Regions from separate parts of the Dactylosporangium thailandense genome, predicted to be linked through region 4. Evidence: riboswitches for the same ligand, from Rfam matches in the RefSeq annotation. Region 4 holds a riboswitch; each other region holds the start of a gene.
The links. A riboswitch is a leader RNA that binds a small molecule or an ion and turns the genes downstream of it on or off. The one in region 4 is predicted to bind cyclic di-AMP.

Region 1 (3,815 bases), 4.6 Mb from region 4:
CGCAGCTCGCGGACCGTGCCGATGAGCGTGCCGGTCCGGAAGCCGGCCGGGGTCGCGGGCGCGGGCGGCACCGAGTACCCGGCGGCGATGAGCGCGACGGCCGTCTCCGCGGGGGCCGGCACCCCGAGGCGGGCCAGGGCGGCGAGCGCGCCGAGGCGCAGGCCCGCGTCGGGCTCGGCGGTCGTCAGGCCCTCGAGCCAGGCGATCGCGGCCGGGTCGGTGGTGGCGAGCCCGGCGACGGCGGTGACGATCGCCCGGCGCACCAGCGGGTCGGGCTCGGCGTCGGCGTGCCGGCGGAGCAGGTCGACCGTGGCTTCGGGGGCTTCGGCGGAGATCGCGCGCACGAGCGGTACGACTGCCGCCCGCACTTGCGCGTCGGCGTCGTGGAGCAGCGCGAGGAAGCGGGGGCGGTCGGCGGCGAGGGTGGCGTTGGCCGTCCGCGTCCGCCCGGCGAGCGGCTGGTCCCACGTCGCGCCGCCGACGCTCGCCAGCAGCTCGACGGCCGCGGCCCGGCCGGGCAGCCCCGGCGTGGTGGCGATCCGGGTGAGGAACGGCAGCGTCTCGAGGGTGCAGCGGTAGACGTCGCCCTGGTGGTGCACGACCCCGTAGAACTGGTCGAGCGCCACCTCGCGCACGGCCGGGTCGGGGTCGACGAGATCGCGCAGGATCGCCGGGACGCCCGCGGCGGAGCCGTAGGCGTGCCGCAGCCGCTTCCACGCGACGGCATCGAGCCCGGCGAACACGCCAACGTCGCCCATGGGCGGCGATCCTACGACGTGTCCGGCCGGGCTCGGGTCCCGCCTTGTGGGGTTACACGCGGCCGTAGCCGTAGAGCGAGTCGATGTCGATCGGGGCGACCTTCACCACGGTGCGGCTGTTGGGGGCGTGGATGATCTGGTTGTTGCCGATGTAGATGCCCACGTGCCCGAGGCCGTTGTAGAAGACCAGGTCACCGGGGGCGAGCTGGCTCCGCGAGATGTGCTTGACCTTGCCCCACTGCTGCGCGGCGTTGTGCGGCAAGGTGACGCCCGCCGCCTTCCACGCCATCATGGTCAGGCCCGAGCAGTCGAACGTGTCCGGGCCGGCGGCGCCGAAGACGTACTTCTTGCCGAGCTGGGCCCACGCGTAGCTGACCGCCTTGCCCGCCGAGCCGGAGACGGCCGGCGGCGGTCCCGGGTTCGTGGTCGGGTTGGCGGTCTTCACCGGGGTCTTCGCCTTCGCCGCCGCGGCGGCCGCGGCCGCGTCGGCCTTGCGCTGCATCTCGTCGAGCTTGGCGATGTTGCCCTCGATCTGCTTGCGCCGCGCCTCGAGGTCGGCCTTCTGCCGGCTCTGGGCCGCGAGGGTCTCGTTGAGGCGCTGCTTCTCGGCGTCGACGCCGGCCTTGGCCGAGGCGTACTTGGCGAGGTCGGCCTGCTGGTTGCGGGAGATCTGCTGCAGCGTGCCGACGCGGTCGAAGAAGCCGTCCGACGACGTGGCGCCCAGCATCAGTGACCAGGAGCTCAGGTTGCCGCCGGACTTGTAGGCGTTGACGGCGATCTGGTCGGCGGTGGCACGGGCGGCGTCCATGCTCGCCTCGAGCGGCTGGAGGTCGGTCTCGCGCTGCTTGATCGCGGCCTGGGTGGCCTCGAGGTCGCCGTTGATCTTGTTGTAGTCCTCGACGATGTGCTCGAGCTCCGCGTTGCCCTTGTCGATCTGGGCCTGGAGCTCGTCGTGCGTCGGGTCGGCATGTGCAGCACACGCCGGCGCGACCATCGCCGCGACCGCCACTCCGATGAGTAACGAGCGCAGCGCCGTCCGTCGGATGAACACGGCAAGCGTCCTTCTTCGCATCCGCCTACCGGGTTAGCTGACGGGTTCGGGCGAGAAGAAGGTTCGCCCTACCACGACCGTGACGGTCGCGGATTCACCCCTGGGGCTAGCCCCGGGTGGGTCCCCGGCTCACGCGCCGGCGCCTGTTGCCAGGGCCGTCGTGCGACTCGGCGGAGCCTGCCCGGGCCGCCCTTGGTGAGCGGCTGTGACCTGGCAGGCCGCACCAAACGTATCGGCGAGGTGTCGGCGGCGGAACCGCCCTAAGCAACACTTAACGTGGACTCAAAGATCACGTTGCGTCGATGGAATCCGTTATCGCCCGATTGCTCCCGATCGCGTCCCGTCGCACATGGTAGGACGGCGCGACATCGTCGCCGGCTAGCGGTTCCCTCCGGACTGGCGGCTGCTGATGTACGCCTCGATCTCCTCCTCGGTCGGCTCGGCGAAGTACTCGTAGGGCGCGACGGACACCCCCTCGACCACCTGGCGCGGGTCGTCCTCGGCCGCGTCCGGGTCCAGATCGCGCGCCCAGCGCGAGCCCATCGAGAAGACGGCGAAGCCCGGCTCGAACCGGTAGCCGATGTCCGTCTCCTCGTACTCGTAGCCCTTCGCCGCCAGGTCCGCGACCACGTCGTCCATGAACCGGGACGTCAGCTGCACGCCGTCGAAGAACACCTCCTCACCGCCATCGGCGAGCTCGACGAGCTCGACCGTCTCGTCGCCGGTGTAGGTCAGCACGAGCATCGGGCTCGTCTCGTACACGGCCCGGCTGCTCCGGCCGGGATGGACGGGCGGCCCGATCCGGCTCTCGACCACGTCGCGGTGCTCGCCGACCTTCACCAGGGCCACGCCCTCGCCCGGAAGAATCTCCATGCCGCGCATGATGCCACGGCCGCGCGACAGCGTCGCCACCGTCGTCGCGCGGGCCGGCGACACTCCGAAGTGGACACTCGGGCGAGCCCGGCGACCGGCGTGTCCTGTGTAGACAGCGGCGCCGGCGTTCAGGCGAACGGGTGTACCCGGATCGCCCCGCAGCGGATCGGCCGGCGGGCGCGAGCAGCCGAAATGCGCACAGGAAGGCCGGATCCGACCGGCCCGCCTGCGGCCATGAGGCCATGTAGGCCCTTGTTCGTACACGCCGGGCACGAGTAACGTCACGCGCCGTGAGCGCAGTGCAGCGTAACAACGTCAGGCTCCTTGGCCCCGAGGACGCCCCGGCCGTCGTCTTCGCGCACGGCTTCGGCTGCGATCAGAACATGTGGCGGTTCGTCGCGCCGCGGTTCGCCGGCGATCATCGCGTCGTGCTGTTCGATCACGTCGGGGCCGGGAACTCCGACCTCGGCGCCTACGACGCCCGGCGGTATGCGTCGCTCGGCGCCTACGCCGACGACTTGCTCGAGATTCTCCGCGAGCTCGACCTGCGCGGGGTCGTGTTCGTCGGGCACTCGGTCGCCGCGATGATCGGGCTGCTCGCGGCGAACGCCGAGCCGGACCGGTTCGCCAAGCTCGTGCTCGTCGGACCCTCCCCGCGGTACATCGACGACCACGACTACTACGGGGGCTTCAGCGCCGGCGAGATCGACGAGCTGCTGGACAGCCTCGACAGCAACTATCTCGGCTGGTCCGCGGCGATGGCGCCGGTCATCATGGGCAACGCCGACCGGCCGGAGCTCGGGGAGGAGCTGAGCAACAGCTTCTGCCGCACCGATCCGGCGATCGCGCGGCAGTTCGCCGAGGTGACCTTCCGCTCGGACAACCGCGCGGATCTGGGCAAGGTGAGCGTGCCGACGCTGATCCTGCAGTGCTCCGAGGACGTCATCGCGCCGCGGGAGGTGGGCGCGTACTGCAACGCGAACATCCCCGGCAGCACCCTGATCGTCCTCCACGCGACCGGCCACTGCCCGAACCTCAGCGCCCCGGACGAGACCTTCGCGGCGATCGACGGTTTCCTGCGGACGGGCTGACGTGCCGGAGCCGCTGCCCGAGGAGAACGCCGAGGACCTCTA
Region 2 (3,815 bases), 6.1 Mb from region 4:
GACGACATCGTGCAGCGCGCGCTGACCGACGTCTACGTGCGCTGGCGGCGGGTCCGGCGGGCCGAGAACGTCGACGCGTACGTGCGCACGGTCCTGGTGCACCGGTTCATCGACGAGCGGCGGCGCGGCTGGTCCGCGCGCGTGTCGCTCGTGGACCGGGTGCCGGAGCGGCCCGCCGAGGACGTCGCGCTGCAGGGCATCCCCGCCGGGCTCGAGCTGCGGCAGGCGATGGCGCGGCTGCCCGACCGGCAGCGGGCGGTACTGGTGCTGCGGTTCTTCTATGACATGTCCGTCGAGCAGACGGCACTGGCCATGCGCTGCGCGCCCGGCACGGTCAAGAGTCAGACCTCGGCGGCGCTCGCCACGATGCGGCGGCTGCTTGAGGACACCACCGAGCACGCGGGGAGGGCACGGTGAACGACTGGGAGGAGGGCCTGCGGGTCCTCATGCGCGACGGCGACGAGGCCCCGGCCTCGCGCGTCGACCTGGGGCGGGTGGTGACCGAGGGGCGGCGGCGCCGGCGGCGGGCCGCGGCCGCGGGCGGGGCGGTGGCCGCTGCGGTGCTCGCCCTGGTCGCCGGGGTGGCGGTCACGCTGCCGGGGCGGCCCGAGGGCGGGCCGGTGCCCGGGGCGGCGGACGCATCGGGCGCGACCCGGGCCGGGGTCGGCGGGTTCGATCCGGTGCTGGTCCTGCGGCTGCGGCCGGGCTGGTTGCCGGACGGGGTCGCGGCCGGCCCGAGCCCGTCGCTGTGGGCGGCGCGGCAGTCCGAGCGGTACGCCGACCAGCCCGCGACCACCGACTTCACGATCTCGCTCTACGCGCCCGGGTTCGTGCCGCGCTTCCTCGACCCGGCCACGAAGGCGGACGAGCCGGCGATGCTCCTCGACCCCGCGGACTCCCTCGGCGGGCGTCCGGCGCAGTGGTACAGCGAACAGGCCCACCCCGAGCGCAGCGGGCTGCTGTGGCAGTGGGCGCCGGACGCGTACGCCAGCGTGGAGGGGATCACGCCCGGCTCGGCGGCGCAGGACCGGGCCGTGTGGCGCCACGTCGCCGAACAGCTCGCCACGAACGCGCGCCGGCCGGTGCCCGTGCCGGGATACGTCACGGACACGCCGGCCGGCGTGGCGCTGATCGGCATGGACCGGGTCTTCGACCGCACCCGGCAGCGGTGGGCCACGGTGCTGGTCCTCAACCGCTACGCGTACGTGCCGCCGCCCGAGGGCCGGCCCCGGCCCGGCATCGAGGTCACGTTGACGCCGGGCGGAACCGTCGGCACGGTACACCTGGCCGACCACGAGGACGAGTGGACCATCGATCCCGTTCGCTGAGCGACTCAGGCGATCGCGGCGACGACCTCCGCGGCCCGGCCGGCGTGCTTCTGGTACGCCCCCGGGTACGCGGAGCGCTGCACCGCCTGGGCCGCGGCCGTGACGCTCATGCTCTGCCAGCCCGACACCCGGGCGAGCGCCGAGTAGAACAGCGCGGCCGAGTGCGCCGGGTCCATGAGCTCGGGCACGCTGCCCCAACCCTGGCTCGCGCGCTGCTGGAACAGCCCGACCGAGTCGTGGTCGGTCGAGACGGCGTCGTGCGGCAGCTTCATCGAGGACGGGACGGCCGGGCTGGCGACGTTGTAGAGGTCGCTCTCCTGCATCGCGGTGGCGACCGCCACGACGAGCCCCTTCTCGGGCACGCCCTGGGCGCGGCCCTGCCGGACGATCGCGGCCGCGTTGTTCATCTGGGTCTGGTTCAGCCCGGCGACCGGCCGCGGCAGGGCGGGCGGGGGCGGGGGGACCGGCGCGGGCGCGTCGGAGAGTGCGGCCTGCCCGTCGAGCTGGGACAGCACGAGCGAGGCGTCCTCGGTGTACAGCGGCGCGGGCGCGGCGGGCGCGGCGACCGGCGGGCGTGGCGCGCCGGCGGAGGCGGAGTGGCCGGCCGAGCCGGACGCGAGCAGGGTGGCGGACAGGACGACCGCGGACACGGCCACGGGCTTGACGGTCAGCAGTGATCGGCGATGACGCGCCTGGAATTGGCGCGGTAAAGGTTTCAGCAAGATCATTCCTCAGACGGATGCGGGCGCGCGCCATCGGCACGATCCCGTGGTGCGAAAGGGATCGCGCGGCGGCGAGACGAACGGTCAGCGGGTGGACACGGGCCAGGTCAGGTCCTGGCGATCACCCGTCCGAGGGAAAGACGACACAGGGCGTCGACGAACACGAGAAGGTCTCCTTCCGGTGCCGCCTACCGGGTTAGCTGACGGGTTCGGACGGGAGGATTCGCCCTACCGTGACTCGGTCACGGATACACCCCAAGGACTGCGATGGGTCCCCGGCTCACGACGCCGAAGTGAGCGTCGCGACTCGACGGCGCCCGCCCGGTGGCCCCGCATTTCGGAGCGCGTCGCCCGTGGCAGACCACCCGACAGTAACGGGGACTTCAGGACTCGGCCAGCCACAGCAACGGGATCCCACCCGGCGCACCGGAACGCTCACCGTGCGCTGTCACACGATCGGTCATCCCGCGCCCGTGCCGAGCGCCCTTGACCTGGTACATCGCCCGATCCGCCAGGCGCAGGGCGGCCCCGGCATCGAGCACCGTGTCATCGATCACGGCCGCCCCGACGCTGACCCGCACCCGCAACACGTGCCCGTCGTGCACCACCGGCGCCGAGACGGCCCGCTCGACCCGGTCGACGAGCGCGGCCAGGCCGGCCGCGTCGGTGCCGGGCAGGTCGGTGGCGAGCACCACGAACTCGTCGCCGCCGAGGCGGGCCACGGTGTCGCCGGGCCGGACGAGCGCGCACAGCCGCTGGGCCACGGCGACGAGCACCGCGTCCCCGGCGTCGTGACCGAGCGTGTCGTTGACCGTCTTGAAGTCGTCGAGGTCGCAGAAGAGCAGCGCCCCGACACCGTGTCCGGACCGGGCCCGGCGGACCGCGGCGGCGAGCGGTGCGGCCAGCGCGTCGCGGTTGGCCAGGCCCGTGAGCGGGTCCCGGGACGCCCGGCGCACCAGGTCGGCCTCGGCCGCCTTGCGCTCGGTGATGTCCTGGACCTGCAGGATGCCGAAGGCGGGCGGCCCGGCCACGATGGACAGCGTCGCGGCGACCCAGATCACCGTGCCGTCGCCGCGCACGCAGCGGATCTCGTAGTCGCGCACCTGGGTGCCCTTGCCCGTGGTCGCGGCGGCGAAGGCGAGCCGGGCCAGGTCGAGGTCGTCCGGGTGCATGAGGTCGGCGATGCGCAGCTCGAGCAGCTCCGCCTCGGTGCGGCCGAGCAGCTCGCACAGGGCGGGGTTGACGCGGGTCATCCGGGCCTGGGTGGCGCCGGCGAGGCCGAGCATGCACATGCCCGTACCAGCACCCGTGAAGGCCAGCCGGAAGGCCTCCTCACTGGCGGCGAGGTGACGGCGCTCCCGCTGCAGGGCCTCGACCAGATTGGCGTTGTTGATCGCGATGCCGGCCTGCGCGGCGAGCATCTCCAGCAGCTCACGCTGCAGCGGCCCGGGCCGGCGGCCGTCGGTGGGCAGGTCGACGCCGAGGATGCCGACCAGCTCGCCGTCGGGCGCCCGCAGCGGGGCGAACAGGGCGTCGAGCGGGTGCCAGCGCTCCGCCTCGGGCACGTCCTCGCAGCCGGGCACGGCGTCGGGCACCCAGGAGTGGATGTGATCGCTGTGCCGCTCGTGCGGGAGGTACCGCAGCTGCCCCCACGCCTCCGTGCGCCCGAGGTACTCGTCGAGCTCCGCCGCCGGGTACCGCGTCCCGAGCAGCGTCGCGCGCGCCTCCTCCGAGCCGGCCAGCGCGATCGCCTCGTACTCGCCCT
Region 3 (3,815 bases), 4.9 Mb from region 4:
ATCGACACGAAGCGCTGGTACGCCGCCACGCGGCTCTGGACCTGCGCCGGGTTGCGGCCGCCGCACTCCAGGCTGCCGTTGATGCTCCGGATCGTCTCGCCGAAGCCGGCGCCGTTGACCATCGCGTTGTGCGGGGTCATGGTGCCGGGGCCGCTCTGGGTGTTCCAGTACCAGAGGGCGGTCTTCCAGGCGACGGCGGAGTCGGTCTGCACGAGGTTCGGGTTGTGCAGCAGGTCGATGCCCAGCGCGTCGCCCGCGGCCTTGTAGTTGAAGTTCCACGACAGCTGGATCGGGCCGCGGCCGTAGTACGCCGACTGGCCGGCCGGGCAGCCGTAGGACTGGCTCGTGTCGCAGTAGTGCGAGTAGTTCGCGGTGTTCTGCTCCACGACGTACACCAGGCCGCCGGTCTCGTGGTTCACGTTGGCCAGGAACGCGGCCGCCTCCTGCTTGCGCACGGCATCCGAGCCGGTCTTCGCGAAGCCGGGATATGCCGACAGCGCCGCCACCAGGCCCGAGTAGGTGTAGAAGGAGTTCCGGCCCGGGAACATCTGGTTGAACTGGGCCTCGCTGACCACGAAGGAGCCGTTGGAGGGGGGCGGGGTCGTGCCGCCGCCACCGCCGCCGGTGCCCGAGCAGGTGTACGGGTCCCAGAACCAGGTGCTGATCACGGGGCTGTAGCCGGGGTTGTCGTGCTCGGCGATGTAGAACTTGCCGTCCGTGAACTTCACGATGTCGCCGGTCACGTAGTTGCGGCCCTGCACCCAGGCCGGGAAGCTGCAGCCGCCGGCCGAGCCGGTCTGGGGCGGGTTGGTCGTCGGCGTGCCGCCGCCGGCGCCGCACGAGCCCTGGTCCTGCCACACCCCGGTGGTCCCGGGTGGCGCCTCGTTCTGCGTCCACCACTTGGCGAGGTAGTTGTGGCCGTTGCGGGAGACCGTCGCGCCTCCGGTGTAGACCGCCGAGGACTGCCACGCGGGGCTGCACGACGCGGCCGAGGCGGGCAGCATGTTGAACACCGCGACCACCCCGCCCGCGATGGTCACCGCGGCGAGCATCGCCAGCAGGCGCACTCTCGACACCGTTGATCACTCCTTCTGAACCAGCCGATTGACCAGCCCATATGACCAGGCACTTCGGCTCGAAGGAGCGAACGTCATCTTTTTATGAAGAATATTTACGGTTGCCTTGAGGCCCGGCCGCGGCGAGTGATCTGCGTCACTTATCGCTGGTCATAAAGATCTCCGCACAAACGGTGCGGTGCGCAAAAGAAGCGCCCTGGGTACAGTGACCCACGGTCACGTCCAGCAGGCGCCGCCCCCGGCGCCGGGCGGGGCTGCCGCCCAATCGCCGCACGTGGCGAGCCGGGGACCCACCGTTACGTTGGGGTGAGTCCGCCCTTCCGATCGGAGGGGCGGTAGGGATCGTTCCGTCCCGAACCCGTCAGCTAACTCGGTCGGCGGCCGACGGAAGGAACAACGAACCAGATGTCATCGCGACATCCCTACCGGCGCATGATCGTCGCGCTGCTGGCGGCTCTGGTAGTCGGGGGGCTCGCCGCCACGCCCGCCGCGGCCGAGCCCGGCGGCGACACCGGCGACGAGGGGTCCAGCGCGAACCCGACCCTCGGGTCCGTGCTCGAGGACAGCACCCGCGCCTGGTCCGAGGCGAAGGAGAAGTTCGACGCCTCCGTCAAGCGGCAGGGCGAGCTCACCGCGCAGCTGCAGGCGACCGAGGCCCAGCTGGCCACGGTCCAGGAGCAGGTGGCCGCGATCGCCGTCGCGGCCTACCGCACCGGCCCGCTGACGACGTTCGCCGCGCTGATGGACGCCGGCACCCCGGACAGCTTCGCCGAGCGGGCCGACACCATCAACCAGATCGCCCACCACAACGACAACCTGCTGCACCAGCTCAAGGGGCTCAAGGAGAGCCAGGCCGCGCAGAAGAAGGCGCTCGAGGACGAGGTCGCCGCGCAGCAGCAGCAGGTGCAGACGATGGAGCAGAAGAAGAAGGACGCGGAGACCGCCCTGAAGCTGGCCGGCGGGCCGAGCAAGGGCTTCGTCACCGCGAACCTGCCGAGCGCCGACCCGGTGCCGCGCACGTCCAGCGGCGCGCTGCCGAAGGAGTCGTGCAGCGTCAATGACCCCACGACCACCGGCTGCATCACCCCGCGCATGCTCCACGCGATGCAGGAGGCGCAGAAGGACGGCTTCAAGCGGTTCGTCGCGTGCTTCCGCCCGAGCGGACCCTACGAGCACCCCAAGGGCCGGGCCTGCGACTTCTCGGTCCAGACGAAGAACGGATTCGGTGGCGTGGCCTCCGGTGACGACTACGTCTACGGCAGCACGCTGGCCGCGTACTTCGTGAAGAACGCGAACCAGCTCGGCGTCATGTACGTCATCTGGTTCAAGGAGATCTGGACCCCGGCCGTGGGCTGGCACCATTACAGCGGCGTCGCCGGCGATCCCTCCAGTGACCACACGAATCACGTGCACCTGTCGATCCTGTAATCCTCAGACGCGCGACCGGCCGGCCGATGGGGCAACCGTCGACCGGCCGTTTCCGTCGCAGGGGGAATAGCAGTGAAGTACCGTCTCGTGACCCGCAGCGACTTCGACGGACTGGTCTGCGCGGTCCTGCTGCGGCACCTCGACCTCATCGGCGACATCACGTTCGTGCACCCGAAGGACGTGCAGGACGGCGCGGTGGAGGTCGGGCCGACGGACATCCTCACCAACCTGCCGTACGCCCCCGGCGCCCACCTGGTCTTCGACCACCATCACTCCGAGACCCTGCGCGCCGCCAAACTCCACCATGGGCAGGCGACCAACCACATCATCGACGCGGATGCCCCGTCGGCGGCCCGGGTGATCTACGACCACTACGGCGGCGCCGAGCGCTTCCCGCACGTCTCCGACGAGCTCATGGTCGCCGTGGACCGGGCGGACTCCGCGCAGTACGACATCACCGAAATCCTGCAGCCGACCGGCTGGACGCTGCTGAACTTCCTGATGGACAGCCGCACCGGGCTGGGCCGCTTCCGCCAGTTCCGGATCTCCAACTACCAGCTCATGATGCAGCTCATCGACGCGTGCATCGACCACCAGGACGTCGAGGAGATCCTGGCCCTGCCGGACGTGGCCGAGCGGGCCGAGCTGTTCCGGGAGCAGCAGGACCTCTTCGTGGACCAGCTGCGCCGGGTGTCGCACGTGCACGGCGACGTGGTCGTGGTCGACCTGCGCGACGAGGAGACGATCTACGCCGGGAACCGCTTCATGGTGTACGCGCTGTTCCCCGTGGCCCGCGTCTCGATCCACGTCATCTGGGGCAAGCAGAAGCTCAACACGGTCTTCGCGGTCGGCAAGTCGATCCTGGACCGCACGTCCCCGACGGACATCGGGTCGGTCATGCTGCGGTACGGCGGCGGCGGCCACCTCGCCGCGGGCACCTGCCAGGTCCCGCACGACCAGTCCGAGCAGGTGCTGCACGACCTGATCGAGAAGGTCGGCGCGCCGATGAGCTCAACGGCGGCGAGAAAGCACTAGAGGATCTCGGTGTCCCGCAGCAGGCGCCACAGGCCGGCACCGTCCGGGGCGCTCAGCCAGCGCCGGTCGTTGGGCGGGAAGCGCCGCGGGCTGCCGGCCACGCCCGGGAACGCGCCGGCCAGCACCGCCTGCGTGGGCGAGAGGTGCCGGATCGCGACCGCGGCGATGCTGTCCGGGTGCTCCGCGGCGAACTCGGCGTAGATCTCCGGGTCGTGCTGGCCGTCGTCGCCGACGAGCAGCCACTGGATGTCGGGGAACTCCTGGGCGAGCCGCGAC
Region 4 (3,815 bases):
CGACGTCGAGGGCGTCTACGCCGGCCTGCGCCCGCTGCTGGCCGGGGAGTCGGAGCCCACCTCCAAGCTGTCCCGCGAGCACCTCGTCGTCACGCCGGTGCCCGGGCTCGTCGCGGTCGCGGGCGGCAAGTACACCACGTACCGCGTGATGGCCGCCGATGCCGTGGACGCCGCGGTGCACGGGCTGGACAGGGCGGTACCCCCGTCGTGCACCGACCAGACCCCGCTCGTCGGCGCGGACGGCTTCGCGGCCCTGTGGAACCAGCGCGCCGCGCTCGCGACCGGCAGCGGCCTGCACGTCGCCCGGATCGAGCACCTCCTCGGCCGCTACGGCAGCCTCGTCCCCGAGGTGCTGGAACTGCTCGCCGCCGACCCGCACCTGGCGCGGCCGGTGCCCGGCGCCGACGACTACCTGATGGCGGAGGTGCGCTACGCCGTGCTGGCCGAGGGCGCCCGGCACGTCGAAGACGTGCTCACCCGCCGCACGCGCATCTCGATCGAGACGTTCGACCGGGGTATGACGGCGGTCCGCCCGGTGGCCATGCTGATGGCCGACGCGCTGGGCTGGACCGCCGAGCAGGTCGATCGCGAGGTGGACAGCTACCGGCTGCGCGTGGAGGCGGAGCGGGCCTCCCAGACCCAGCCCGACGACCGCGCCGCCGAGCGGATCCGCCGCGAGGCCCCCGATGTGGTGCCGGTGGTGCACGCCGCCTGACGCACACATCGATGGACTTCCCTTCGATTGGCGCCGTTTCCTGAGCAAAGTCGCAGGTGGCCGGGGTGCACGCCGCATCTCGGCAGTTCCAATCGAGGGGTTCACCTGCGCTTGAGAAGCCGCTATGGTCATGAGGCTCGCCGCGAGTGATCGTCACCGTTCCGGTGACGGCGCGGCGGCCCGCCGAGTCGTGCTCGGACGAGCCGGGGACCCAAGCATCACTGGGGTGAATCCGTGTGGCCACGCGCCGCGCGGTAGGGCGATCCTCCCGCCCGAATCCGTCAGCTAACCCGGTAGGCGGCACCGGAAGGAGCAGTACATGCACGCCCTCTCGCGGAGCCATACCTCGGCCCATCGCCCAGCGGACCCGCCGGCGCGCCCGGATCGCCGCATCGGCTGACCCTCCGGCCCCGGACCCCGCCCCCACCACAACGCCCCGACCGCCACTGTCCCGAGTGGACGGTCGATTGCGCATTCCCTTGCTCCGCACCGGACCCCCGGCCCGGAGTCGAACCCTGTCGAGGTTTCCCGTGCAGCACTCGAACAAACCCAACCATCCCGACAATCCGCACCGTTCACTCCGGCCGAGGTGCGCCCGTGCCGGCCGATGAGACCACCGGGCGGCACCGGCGGCAGGAACCGTCCGGCCGGCGCCTCCCGGCCCGGCGGGGCATCGCCCTGTACTCGGCGGCCGCCGTCGTAGCGTTCGCCGTCATCGGCGCGCTGCTGTTGTTCAACTCACACGGCCCAAGCGCGCTGGCCGTGGCGCAGAACGAGTCGGCGACCCAGCGCGCCGACGACCGGGCGGCCGACGCCGAGAACCGCGCATCCCGCGGCGAGGCGCGCACCGGCGACACGCCCAGCCGGCAACCGTCGGCGGCGGCCAGCGCCCCGGCGAAGCCGTCGACGGCGGGCACCACGGCACAGCCGCCGAGCACGGCCACCGCCGCGCCGACGACCGCCGCGCCGACGCCGGCGGTCATCGCCGCGGTCGGCGAGCTGACCCAGGCCGAGATGAACAACGCCGTGACGATCATCCGCACCGGACAGCAGATGGGCCTGCCCAGCCGCGCGTTCGTCGTGGCCATCTCCACCGCGCTGCAGGAGAGCCACCTGCACAACCTCGCCAACTCCAACGTTCCCGAGTCGCTCAACCTGCCCAACGAGGGCGTGGGCAGCGACCACGACTCCGTCGGGCTGTTCCAGCAGCGGCCGAACTGGGGCACCGTCACGGAGCTGATGAACCCGGCGGAGTCCGCGCGCCGCTTCTACAACGCGCTCATGGACGTCTCCGGCTGGCAGCAGATGGCGGTCACCGTCGCGGCGCAGACGGTCCAGGTGTCGGCGTTCCCGGACGCCTACGCCCAGTGGCAGTCGCTCGCCGAGCAGATCGTCACCGCCGTGCCGTGATCCGCCCGCGTCCCGGGGTTGTTAGGCGGCCGGGGCCGCGGGTAGTCGGCTGCGGAGACGAAGGAGGTGGCGCGTGACCCAGACTCAGCATCAGGACGTCGTCGACGTCCTGATGAACCAGCACCTCGAGATCAAGGCCCTGTTCAACCGGGTCGCCAGCGCGCAGGGCGACCAGAAGCGGACGCTGTTCTTCGACCTGGTCCGGCTGCTCGCCGTGCACGAGAGCGCCGAGGAGCAGATCGTGCACCCGGAGGCCCGCCGGGCACTGGGTGACCGCGGCGATCAGGTCGTCGACGCCCGGCTCCGCGAGGAGTCCGAGGCCAAGCAGGTCCTGTCGGAACTGTACGACCTGGGCGTCGACCACCCGGAGTTCGACGAGCGGCTCGGCGCGTTCGCGGCCGACGTCAGCGAGCACGCCGCCAGCGAGGAGACCGAGGAGTTCGAGCAGCTGCGGCGCACCGTCGAGCCGGACAAGCTGCGACGGATGGCTTCGGTGTTCGAGGCCGCCGAGACGGTCGCGCCGACCCGGCCGCACCCGGCCGCGGGTGAGTCGGCGACGGTGAACCTGCTCGCCGGTCCCCCGATCGCCGTCTTCGACAAGATCCGGGACGCTCTGCGCAGGACCTGACCCGCGAAGGCCCGCACCGGCGCGACCGGTGCGGGCCCGGAGGCGGTTGTGTCAGGTGCCGGGCGGTGGGTAGTTCCCGCCGCCATGACGGGTACCCAGACGGACGCCACCGGGGCGGACCGCGGCATCGTGCTACCCGGCGTCGTGCTCGGCGCCGGCCTCGGCGGGTTCGTCGACGGCATTCTGCTGCACCAGCTGCTGCAGTGGCACCACATGCTCAGCAGCACCACCAGGTATCCGGCCGACACGCTCGCGGGCCTGCGGGTGAACACGCTGTGGGACGGCCTGTTCCACACCTGCACCTGGCTGGCCGTGCTGATCGGCCTGGCCCTGCTGTACTCCCGGATCACGGCGGGGCGCGCGCGGGTGTGGGGTTCGCGCACCCTGTGGGGCTGGATGCTGGTCGGGTGGGGCGGCTTCAACCTCGTCGAGGGCACGATCGACCATCAGATCCTGGGCATCCACCACGTCCACGGCGGCCCCGACCAGCGCTGGTGGGACCTGGGCTTCCTCGCGCTCGGCGCCGTCCTCGTCGTCGCCGGCTGGCTGCTGCAGCACTCGGCCCGGCCGGGAGACCGCGCCCGGTGAGCCACGCCCATCCCGCCGTCGGCCTGCTGCCCGCCCTGGTCCTCGCCGGCGCGGTCGGCTACGACGCGATGGCGAGCCTCGGCCGCCGCTCTTGGCCCTGGTGGCGTTCGGCACTCTTCCTGACCGGCGCCGGCCTGCTGGCGGCCGGCCTGGACCCGGCCGTATCGCCGTGGCCGGCCGGCGACTTCCGCACGCACGTGCTGCAGCACCTGCTCACCGGCATGCTCGCCCCGCTCGGCCTGGTCCTCGGCGCGCCGGGGACGCTGCTGCTGCGCACCGTGCCCGCCCCGACCGGCCGGCGGCTCACCCGGCTGCTGCGCACCCGCCCGGTCCGGCTCCTCGGCAGCCCGTGGACGGCGCTGACGGTCACCTCCGGCGGCCTGATCGTGCTCTACGGCACCCCGCTCTACGCCGCCACCACCCGCGACCCCGGCCTGCACCAGCTCGTCCACGCCCATATGCTGCTCGCCGGAT

Region 1: it holds a riboswitch for cyclic di-AMP, as region 4 does, so the genes downstream of both, AC6JBM_RS02590 (C40 family peptidase) here and AC6JBM_RS22600 (hypothetical protein) in region 4, are expected to answer to the same signal.
Region 2: it holds a riboswitch for cyclic di-AMP, as region 4 does, so the genes downstream of both, AC6JBM_RS50980 (hypothetical protein) here and AC6JBM_RS22600 (hypothetical protein) in region 4, are expected to answer to the same signal.
Region 3: it holds a riboswitch for cyclic di-AMP, as region 4 does, so the genes downstream of both, AC6JBM_RS45070 (coiled-coil domain-containing protein) here and AC6JBM_RS22600 (hypothetical protein) in region 4, are expected to answer to the same signal.

What each region holds. Positions count from the first base shown of each region.
Region 1 covers NZ_AP029195.1:617,370-621,184, reverse strand. Annotated here, with positions in the region: gene AC6JBM_RS02595 (HEAT repeat domain-containing protein) at 1-758, opposite strand, end outside; gene AC6JBM_RS02590 (C40 family peptidase) at 811-1,809, opposite strand; cyclic di-AMP (ydaO/yuaA leader) riboswitch at 1,817-1,961, opposite strand; gene AC6JBM_RS02585 (hypothetical protein) at 2,188-2,682, opposite strand; gene AC6JBM_RS02580 (alpha/beta fold hydrolase) at 2,973-3,773, shown strand; gene AC6JBM_RS02575 (ATP-binding SpoIIE family protein phosphatase) at 3,775-3,815, shown strand, end outside.
Region 2 covers NZ_AP029195.1:11,350,683-11,354,497, reverse strand. Annotated here, with positions in the region: gene AC6JBM_RS50990 (SigE family RNA polymerase sigma factor) at 1-417, shown strand, start outside; gene AC6JBM_RS50985 (hypothetical protein) at 414-1,328, shown strand; gene AC6JBM_RS50980 (hypothetical protein) at 1,334-1,984, opposite strand; cyclic di-AMP (ydaO/yuaA leader) riboswitch at 2,221-2,360, opposite strand; gene AC6JBM_RS50975 (sensor domain-containing protein) at 2,434-3,815, opposite strand, start outside.
Region 3 covers NZ_AP029195.1:10,118,273-10,122,087, reverse strand. Annotated here, with positions in the region: gene AC6JBM_RS45075 (glycoside hydrolase family 19 protein) at 1-1,076, opposite strand, end outside; cyclic di-AMP (ydaO/yuaA leader) riboswitch at 1,325-1,472, shown strand; gene AC6JBM_RS45070 (coiled-coil domain-containing protein) at 1,482-2,504, shown strand; gene AC6JBM_RS45065 (exopolyphosphatase) at 2,577-3,539, shown strand; gene AC6JBM_RS45060 (App1 family protein phosphatidate phosphatase) at 3,536-3,815, opposite strand, start outside.
Region 4 covers NZ_AP029195.1:5,215,752-5,219,566, forward strand. Annotated here, with positions in the region: gene AC6JBM_RS22595 (glycerol-3-phosphate dehydrogenase/oxidase) at 1-715, shown strand, start outside; cyclic di-AMP (ydaO/yuaA leader) riboswitch at 887-1,030, shown strand; gene AC6JBM_RS22600 (hypothetical protein) at 1,313-2,125, shown strand; gene AC6JBM_RS22605 (hemerythrin domain-containing protein) at 2,199-2,753, shown strand; gene AC6JBM_RS22610 (DUF2243 domain-containing protein) at 2,838-3,341, shown strand; gene AC6JBM_RS22615 (cytochrome c oxidase assembly protein) at 3,338-3,815, shown strand, end outside.